DNA from 3 places in the Sodalis ligni genome. Region 2 is predicted to be linked to each of the others. Evidence: riboswitches for the same ligand, from Rfam matches in the RefSeq annotation. Region 2 holds a riboswitch; each other region holds the start of a gene.
The links. A riboswitch is a leader RNA that binds a small molecule or an ion and turns the genes downstream of it on or off. The one in region 2 is predicted to bind thiamine pyrophosphate.

Region 1 (3,278 bases), 1.7 Mb from region 2:
GCATGGTATGTCCGCAGTAGCCGCAAAACCGGTGGGCCCGGTAGAATTCCGCCAGCTGGACACCCCTCCCTGCCAATTGGAACAGGCCGGGGTCTTGGTCAATGATCTGCCGGACCGATCCCATGTCCCTGGGCATGGTATGGCGTACCAGCCAGGCGATAGACCCTGCCCATTCGCCGATGGGGGTTGCAGTAAACCCCTGCAGCGACCAGGCGGAGGCCAAACCAAACGGCAATTCCCCTTGGGGTAACCACAATTTGCTGTTCTGGCTGACAACCCACCAGCCGTGTTCGTTACCGCTGAGTTCTTGTTCCATTTTAGTTGCACTACCCCTTTTTCACTGGCAATCTAGAATTTAGCTTTAAAAGATAAATAACGCAGCGTTACTTTTTATTACATCGGAGTCTGTCATGTTAAACCAGCTGGAAATCTTGGCTCAACGGGTTGGCGGCAGTAACGAACTTATTGACCAATGGCTGGTGGCCCGCCGGGGCTTACTGGTTGCTTATTACCATCTCATCGGTCTTAAGCCCAACAAAGAAAAGCATACTCCTCTGGATGAAAACGCGCTGGACGACTTTTGCCATCATCTCGTGGACTATCTGTCCGCCGGCCATTTTCATGTGTACGATCGTATCGTGCCGGAGGCGGACGAAAGCGGTCCCAACCGTCTTTTAATAACGCAGATCTACCAGGCTTTGCAGGAAAATACGCAACAAATCATGTCGTTTTATGACAGCCAATTTGAGACCGCCGTGGATCATGACAACTGCATGGAGTTCCAGGAAGCCCTTTCCGGCGTCGGCGAGGCGCTGGGCACCCGGTTTTCGCTGGAGGACAAGCTGATTCAAAAGGCGTTGGAGCACCGAGCGGACTATCGGCCCTCGGAACCCGCCGCCAATAATGACCCGGATGCCTCGCGCCTGGCTTAACGTCGGGTCTGAGCATCCTTTTCGGCTCATCTGAGCCGCAACGCTGACCAATCGCCCCGGCGTCAACGAGTAGGGGCACTTTGTCAGCAAACGTTGGCTCGTTATGAGCCGGTATCTTGTCGGAGTGCCTAGCGCGTACATTACGCCAGGCTGAGACCGTTAATTCGGGATCCGCGGAACCTGATCGGGTTAATACCCGCGAAGGGAACAAGAGTAATTCAACGCCACGAATCATCGTCAATCGACATATGATTCCAGCCCTGTCTTATTACTCCCGTAGCGCTCCGGACAAGCAATTTTCCCTAACTTCATTATGAGGAATTGCTATGTCTCTACCCACCACTCCGTCCCGCCGCGAACAGCGGGCACAGGCCCAGGATTTTATCAATCGCCTCAAAGGCGAGGCTTTCCCTAACTCACGCCGCATTTATTTGCAGGGCAGCAGTGCCGATATCCGGGTGCCGATGCGTGAAATAAAGCTCAGTCCCACCATGATCGGTGGTGATAAAAGCGCCCCCCGCTATGAACAGAACGAGCCGGTGCCGATATACGATACCGCCGGCCCCTATGGCGACCCGGAGATAACTATTGACGTACGCGCCGGTTTGTTTCCGTTGCGGGCTCGCTGGATCGCACGCCGGGCGGATACCGAAACCGTCAGTGAATTAAGCTCTCGTTACAGCGGGGAACGCCGTGCCGACGACGGTCTGGATGAAATCCGCTTTGCGCCGGGCCATATGCCGCAGCGCGCCAAATCCGGGCGCTGCGTCACCCAGTTACATTATGCCCGGGCGGGTATCGTGACGCCGGAAATGGAGTTCATCGCGCTGCGGGAAAACATGGGCCGTGAACGAATCCGCGGCGAAGTGCTGTTGCAACAGCATCCCGGCCATGGCTTCGGCGCTGAGCTGCCGGAAAATATCACGCCGGAATTCGTGCGGCGGGAGGTCGCCGCCGGCCGCGCCATCATCCCCGCCAATATCAACCATCCCGAATCAGAGCCGATGATTATCGGCCGCAATTTTCTGGTGAAGGTGAATGCCAACATCGGCAACTCGGCGGTGAGCTCCTCCATTGAAGAAGAAGTGGAAAAACTGGTATGGTCCACGCGCTGGGGCGCGGATACCGTCATGGATCTCTCCACCGGCCGCTATATCCACGAAACACGGGAATGGATACTGCGCAACAGTCCGGTCCCCATCGGTACGGTGCCCATTTATCAGGCGCTGGAAAAGGTCAACGGCGTGGCGGAGAACCTGACCTGGGAAACTTTCCGCGATACCCTGCTGGAGCAGGCGGAACAAGGGGTGGACTACTTTACCATTCATGCCGGCGTGCTGCTTCGCTATGTGCCTATGACCGCCAAACGGTTAACCGGCATCGTCTCCCGCGGCGGATCCATTATGGCGAAATGGTGCTTGTCCCATCACAAGGAAAGCTTTCTGTATGAGCATTTCCGCGACATCTGCCAAATCTGCGCCGCCTATGATGTCGCGCTGTCGCTGGGTGATGGCCTGCGACCCGGTTCCATCCAGGATGCCAACGACGAGGCGCAGTTCGCCGAACTCTATACCCTCGGCGAACTCACCAAAATCGCGTGGGAATATGACGTCCAGGTCATGATCGAAGGCCCCGGCCATATCCCCATGCATATGATTCGCCGCAATATGACCGAGCAGTTGGAGCACTGCCACGAAGCGCCTTTTTACACGCTCGGGCCGCTGACCACCGACATTGCCCCCGGCTATGATCATTTCACCTCCGGCATCGGCGCGGCGCTTATCGGCTGGTTCGGCTGCGCCATGCTGTGCTACGTCACGCCCAAGGAACATTTGGGCCTGCCGAACAAAGAGGACGTGAAACAGGGGCTTATTACCTACAAAATCGCCGCCCACGCCGCGGATCTGGCCAAAGGCCACCCCGGCGCGCAGATTCGCGACAACGCCATGTCCAAGGCGCGGTTTGAATTCCGCTGGGAGGATCAGTTCAACCTGGCTCTGGACCCCGCCACCGCGCGCGCTTACCACGATGAAACCCTGCCTCAGGAGTCGGGGAAAGTGGCGCATTTCTGTTCCATGTGCGGACCGAAGTTCTGTTCAATGAAGATTTCCCAGGAAGTCAGGGATTATGCCGCCGCCCAGGCCATCGACGTTCAGCAAAGCGGCATGGATACCATGTCAGCCGAATTCCGCGCCCACGGCGGGGAAATTTATCTGACGCCTACCGAAGCGGGGATAAATAAATGAGCCTACTTAATGCACCTTTTGCCCCCACCGCCCATCGGCTGGGGCTCTATCCGGTGGTGGACTCCCTGGCCTGGATAGTCCGTTTGCTGGACGCCGGCGT
Region 2 (3,278 bases):
TTAGTAGTTGCATCAATACCTGGCCTCTTATATTATCGAAAATCCTCTTGAAATTAACCTTTCAGCCAGTCATTAATTACCTGGCGGGAATATTAAATGATGAGTATTAGTTAATATTGCAGGCATAGATTATGGAAAAATCAGTTGAAAACAGCCAAGATGTTTTTATCACAGCCATGAAAAAGAACTTAAGCTCTATCTTATCCAGATTTTCAAGAATACTCATGTTTTTGTTTTGCTTACTTAATGATGAACAAATCACACAGTTTTCCTGCCTCTATAATATCCGATTATCCGGCGGGCTGGATTAATCAATATAAAACCATGGCTATCAAAAATTGATCCGGTCATGATCATCGCATGTCGGAAATTTTCGCCATTTATTTGGCCTGACAATCTGGCGATAATCCATCAGCACAGTTTTTCAATCTGTCGAAATTTTATCGTCTGAACAGCGGTTATACCTTCACGTTGCATGACGGCGACGACAACCTGGCGACGCTGAGCCTCACCAATCGCACCGGCAGCTCGGATTTTTATCGTATCATCGAGCAAAATAAGGAAAAATTCCAGATGCTGTTGATTACCACTCATGAAAAAGTGATCAATTTTATGCGCGCCGAAACGCGCGCTATGCAGCCTTACAGCGGCCCACCCACCCATGCGCTGCTATCGCCCAGGGAAAAAGAAGTATTATTCTGGGCCAGCGCGGGTAAAACCTATGGCGAGGTGGCCACTATTCTTACCATCAGAGAAGGAACGGTAAAATTTCACATAAGAAATATTATTGATAAGCTTGGCGTTGTCAATGCTAAACATGCCATTAGCCGTGCCATGGAGCTCAAGCTTTTCAGTTAATGCTTTATGAACGATAAGGTTGGATAAAATTATCTTCGCTGGTCTTGTGTGTTCTGTTTTATTAAACCAGATCCATATATTGATGTACTAATTACATTCATTTTCTCAGGGTTTCACCTCGGAAAGCTAAAACCTGATGTTGATTGTAGCTGCGTTTATACCCTCTCTTTTAATCTAATCGGACGGGATACCGGCGCCGCGAAGTTGTAGACAGTGTCGGTAGTAGACATTGAAAATATAGCAGGAAGCAAATAGGATTGATTATATTACATGTGTAAAATTATTGCCCCTTATCTGCTTTTTTTATTCCCATTGATGGCCTTCGCCTCCAATGTTGTTGATAAAGAGGTGCTGCAACGCATTTTGAATAACGTTTCCCATGAGTGCCTTGGCAATCCGGCCTGGCCAATCTCCCTGCCGGTGGATAACGATCCCTGGCTCTTGGGCCGTCTCGAGGCCTTGGCCGAGTCGGGGCTGGTTCAGCCGGCCTGGCTTGATAATCGCCCCGTCTGGCTGCTGACCCCCACCGGCGCAGTTTCCTCGCCCCGCTCCGGCGATGGGTGCATCGGCCGGATGCTGTTGCGGCATGGCTTGCAAGAAGTCCCCTGCGATCGTTGATCTTTTCTTCCCGCACCCGGATAATCAACAGACTTGACTCGGGGTGTCCGTTGTTACGCAGCGGACTGAGATTTAACCCGCATAACCTGATCTGGATAATGCCAGCGTAGGGAAGTCACGGCGTCCCTTCCTCCGGATCCCGTCTTCTTTAACGCCGGCTGGGAGCAATATGACTGTACAACCTATGGAATTTCCCGGCCTGACCGCGGCCGCCTCCCTTGATTTGCTTCGGCAGCATGCGCCGCTGGTGCATTGCTTGACCAATGACGTGGTGCAGGCTTTTACCGCCAATACCCTGCTGGCGCTCGGCGCCGCGCCGGCAATGGTGGTCGATCCGGAAGAGGCGGCGCAATTCAGCGCCATGGCCGATGCCCTGCTGGTGAATATCGGCACGCTGCGCCGCCGCCAGGCGGAGGCCATGCTGGCCGCCGTCCAGGCCGCTAACGAGGCCGGCACTCCGTGGGTACTCGATCCGGTGGCGGCGGGACCTCTTGCCTATCGAACCGGGTTCGCCCATAGTCTCCTGCCGCTGCGCCCGGCCGCCATCCGCGGCAATGCCTCCGAGATCCTGGCCTTGGCCGGCGAGAGCGCTCTGGGACGCGGCGTGGACAGTGCCGATGATTCCAGCCTGGCCCTGTCCGCCGCCCGGAAGCTGGCCACGGACCATCACACGCTGGTGGCGGTAACGGGACGGGTGGATTTTGTCACCGACGGGGAGCGGATATGGTCCATCAATGACGGCCATCCGCTGATGACCCGGGTGACGGGGACCGGCTGCGCGTTATCGGCGGTGGTGGCGGCCTTTTGCGCGCTGCCGGGGGATCGTTTGTCGCACGTGGCCGCCGCCTGCAAAGTCATGGCCCGCGCCGGCCGGCTCACCGCGGCTGACGTCAAGGGGCCCGGCAGTTTTGCCGTGGATTTCCTTGATAGACTCTATACTCTCCAGGGAGAGCAGCTGCAATGAGCCGCATCCGGAATCTCTTGACCATCGCCGGTACCGATCCCAGCGGCGGGGCCGGCATCCAGGCCGATATGAAAACCTTTTCGGCCCTCGGCGCTTACGGCACCACGGTAATTACCGCCCTGGTGGCGCAAAATACCCGCGGCGTGCAATCCATTTATCCCATCACTCCTGAGTTTGTAGGTGAACAGCTGGACTCGGTGCTCAGCGATGTGCGTATCGACAGCGCCAAAATCGGCATGCTGGGGCAGGGGGATATCGTCCGGGTAGTGGCGGAAAAACTCCGGCAATATCCCATCCCCTTCGTGGTGCTGGACACGGTTATGGTGGCAAAAAGCGGTGATTTCCTGCTGGCGCCGGATGCGGTGTCGGCGCTAAGGGATGAACTGTTGCCGCTGGCATCCATCATCACCCCCAACCTGCCGGAGGCGGCGGCATTATTGAACTGCCCGCCGGCAGACGATGAAAGCGGCATGCGTGAGCAGGGCCGGGCGCTGCTGGCGTTGGGTTGCCGGGCGGTGGTGATGAAAGGCGGCCATCTGCATGGAGAATCCAGCCCCGATTGGCTGATTACCGCCGACGGGGAGCTGCGGTTCGATGCCCTGCGGGTCAATACCCGCCATACCCACGGCACCGGCTGTACGCTGTCCGCCGCGTTGGCGGCGTTGCGCCCGCAATATGACGACTGGGAGCAAACCCTGCGGGCGGCGAAAGCCTATTTGCAGCAGGCGTTGCTGCATGCCGATGATTTAGAGGTCGGGCAGGGGATTGGACCCGTTCATCATTTCCACCAGTGGTGGTGACATGCCGGTTAACACACCTTCGGCGTAGCTCAGCAGCG
Region 3 (3,278 bases), 590 kb from region 2:
CATGGACGCGAGCTGACCACCGACGATGTGCGCCTGTCGCTGCTGCGCCTGACAGACCAGCCGCTGTTCAGCCATCTGGATAGCGTCGACTCGGCTACCGCCAATACCGTTGATATCACCCTGTCCGCGCCGGACGAATGGCTGCCCTGGCTGCTGAGCAGCGTATCGGCCATGATCTTGCCGCAGGAGTGGCAAACATTACCTGATTTTACCCGACGTCCCATCGGCACCGGGCCCTATGCCGTAGTCAACAATGGCCCGAGCCAGCTGAAAATCCGGGCTTTTGATGACTATTTCGGCTATCGAGCACTGATTGATGAGGTGAATATCTGGGTATTGCCGGATCTTACCGCTGAGCTGACCTACTCAGGGGTGCAACTGCAAGGAGACGACAGCGGCCATGATGAGCTGGAAACCCGCCTGGGGGACGGCTGCTATTTTATTCTGTTCGATCAGCGCTCGCCGCTGATGCAAAACCCGGAACATCGCCGCTGGCTCTGCGAAAACATCGACCCGATATCCATGCTGGTGCAGGCCGGACCGGCCTATCAGCACTACTGGTCGCCGGCCTACGGTATCCTGCCGCGCTGGCACCACAACAAGGTCGCCGAGGCGCGCCCGAAACCGTCGGGACTGACCCATCTCAGGCTGACGGTTTACCACGCCCATTCCGAATTTGATGATTTATGCCGCGCCTTGACCGAGGTCCTGGCACGACTGGATATCCAGTTGACCGTCAACACCCTGAACTACGAAGCCTGGCATCAGGGCGCGGCGCAGAGCGACATTTGGCTTGGCAGCGCCAACTTCTCCCCGCCGCTGGAATTCTCGCTGTTCGCTACCTTCTATGAAATGCCGTTACTGCATCACTGCCTGCAAACTGATTTCGCCCGGATAGCGCAAACCTGGCGCAGCCGGCAATTACCGCTGGCGGAGTGGTGCAGCGCGCTGGTCACCGATTATCGCCTGCACCCTCTGTTTCACCACCGGATGATATTGCAAGGGCAACGCAGCATGCGCGGCGTGCGCATGAATGCCCTCGGCTGGTTCGATTTCAAATCCGCCTGGTTTGCGCCGCCGGATTCCTAAACGCTGTCAAGAGGCGAACAAACCCACTACAATGAACGCGTTCTCAACGGGGTGCGATTTTTTCCGGCACTATGCCGCCGGTGAATTTCGCTGAGACCACACCCGTCGAACCTGATCCGGTTAATACCGGCGAAGGGATTTGAGAGCGCGCCGCGCTGCCTCAGAACTCCTTTGCCATACTTCTTTTCAGGAGCGCAACGTGATAAAAAAATGGTTACCTTCCCTTATTTTACTGGCTTCCATACCCGCATGGGCAAAACCCGTATTGACGGTTTACACCTATGATTCATTCGCCTCCGAATGGGGCCCCGGCCCGGCTATTAAAAAGGCCTTTGAAGCCCAATGCGGCTGTGAACTGAAATTCATCGTCCAGGAAGACGGCGTCGCGCTGCTCAATCGCCTGCGCATCGAAGGGAAAAAAAGCAGTGCGGATGTGGTGGTGGGGTTGGATGATAATCTGATCCAGGCCGCCCAGGATACCCATCTGTTTAAACCCCATAACGTGGATACCGCAGGACTTATCCTGCCCGGAGGCTGGCATGACGCTACTTTTCTGCCTTTTGATTACGGCTATTTCGCCTTTGTCTACGATAAAAACAAGCTTAAAAATCCCCCCGCCAGCCTGCATGAGCTTATCGATGGCCCGGCGCCGCTGAAAATCATCTATGAAGATCCCCGCACCAGCACCCCCGGACTGGGTTTACTGCTGTGGGTGCAAAAAGTCTATGGCGACGACGCGCCACAGGCCTGGCAACGTCTGGCGAAAAAGACCGTTACCGTGCCCAAGGGCTGGAGCGAGGCCTATGGGCTGTTCCTGAAAGGGGAAGCGGATATGGTGCTCAGCTACACCACCTCGCCGGCCTACCATATAGTGGAAGAGAAAAAGGATAATTACGCCGCAGCGTCCTTCAGCGAAGGGCATTACGTGCAGGTGGAAGTGGCCGGCCAACTGGCCGCCAGTAAAAATCCCGAGCTGGCGCAGCAGTTTATGCATTTTATGGTGACGCCGGCCTTCCAGCAGACCATCCCCACCGGCAACTGGATGTACCCGGTGATAAAGACTCCGCTGCCGGCCGGTTTTGACCAGCCGCCGCAAAAAACGCTGTCCTATACGCCGCAGGAAGTGGCGAAACAACGGAACAATTGGACCCAGACATGGCTGCGCGCCGTCAGCCAATAATCCCCCGCTGGCTGTGGCCGGGACTGTTGGCGGCCGCGCTGCTGGCCGCCATTGCGCTGTCGGCCGTCGGCGCGTTATGGATCAATGCCCCGGCCACCCAATGGCGGGATATGCTGACCGACGGCTATCTTCGCCATGTGCTGCGTTTTACCCTCTGGCAGGCGCTGCTGTCGGCGGTACTGTCGGTCTTGCCGGCGATTTTTCTCGCCCGGGCGCTTTTTCGCCGTCGTTTCCCCGGCCGCCTGCTGCTGCTGCGCTTTTGCGCCATGACGCTGGTGATGCCGGTGCTGGTGGCGGTATTCGGTATATTGGACGTTTACGGCCGCCAGGGCTGGCTGGCGCAGATAAGCGCGGCGCTGCACTTGCCTTATGGTTTCTCCCCCTATGGTTTGCCGGGTATCCTGCTGGCCCATGTCTTTTTTAACCTGCCGCTGGCGACGCGGCTGCTGCTACAGGGACTGGAAAGTATCCCGGTGGAACAGCGCCAGCTGGCGGCACAGCTCAATATCAGCGGCTGGAATTTTTTCCGGCTGCTGGAGTGGCCCTGGTTGCGCCGTCAGCTACTGCCGGCGGCGGCGCTGATTTTTATGCTGTGCTTCGCCAGTTTCGCCACCGTGCTATCCCTGGGGGGCGGGCCCGGAGCCACCACCATCGAACTGGCCATTTACCAAGCGCTGAGCTACGACTACGATCCCGGCCGCGCGGCGCTGCTGGCATTGCTGCAAATGATCTGCTGCCTGGGCCTGGTACTGTTCAGCCAGCGTCTGGCCAAGGCTTTTCCGGTGGGGGACACCCGGCCGTCAGCCTGGCGCAATCCCCGCGACAGGCACCGGGGAAGAATCATCGACGGGATCGTTATCGTCATGGCATTACTCTTGTTGCTGCCCCCCTTGCTGGCGGTGGTCGCCGACGGTATCAACCGCGACCTTGCCTCGGCCCTGGCCCGGCCGGCCTTATGGTCGGCCATGCTCACCTCGTTACGGATTGCCCTCGGCGCCGGCCTGCTGTG

Region 1: it holds a riboswitch for thiamine pyrophosphate, as region 2 does, so the genes downstream of both, thiC (phosphomethylpyrimidine synthase ThiC) here and thiM (hydroxyethylthiazole kinase) in region 2, are expected to answer to the same signal.
Region 3: it holds a riboswitch for thiamine pyrophosphate, as region 2 does, so the genes downstream of both, thiB (thiamine ABC transporter substrate binding subunit) here and thiM (hydroxyethylthiazole kinase) in region 2, are expected to answer to the same signal.

What each region holds. Positions count from the first base shown of each region.
Region 1 is NZ_CP075169.1:6,067,575-6,070,852, forward strand. It holds gene nudC (NAD(+) diphosphatase) at 1-316, opposite strand, end outside; gene rsd (sigma D regulator) at 411-932, shown strand; TPP riboswitch at 1,043-1,156, shown strand; gene thiC (phosphomethylpyrimidine synthase ThiC) at 1,259-3,178, shown strand; gene thiE (thiamine phosphate synthase) at 3,175-3,278, shown strand, end outside.
Region 2 is NZ_CP075169.1:4,388,858-4,392,135, reverse strand. It holds gene GTU79_RS20525 (helix-turn-helix transcriptional regulator) at 430-858, shown strand; gene GTU79_RS20520 (hypothetical protein) at 1,129-1,476, shown strand; TPP riboswitch at 1,506-1,606, shown strand; gene thiM (hydroxyethylthiazole kinase) at 1,646-2,440, shown strand; gene thiD (bifunctional hydroxymethylpyrimidine kinase/phosphomethylpyrimidine kinase) at 2,437-3,240, shown strand; gene GTU79_RS20505 (hypothetical protein) at 3,187-3,278, opposite strand, start outside.
Region 3 is NZ_CP075169.1:4,979,783-4,983,060, forward strand. It holds gene sgrR (HTH-type transcriptional regulator SgrR) at 1-1,089, shown strand, start outside; TPP riboswitch at 1,127-1,245, shown strand; gene thiB (thiamine ABC transporter substrate binding subunit) at 1,289-2,269, shown strand; gene thiP (thiamine/thiamine pyrophosphate ABC transporter permease ThiP) at 2,245-3,278, shown strand, end outside.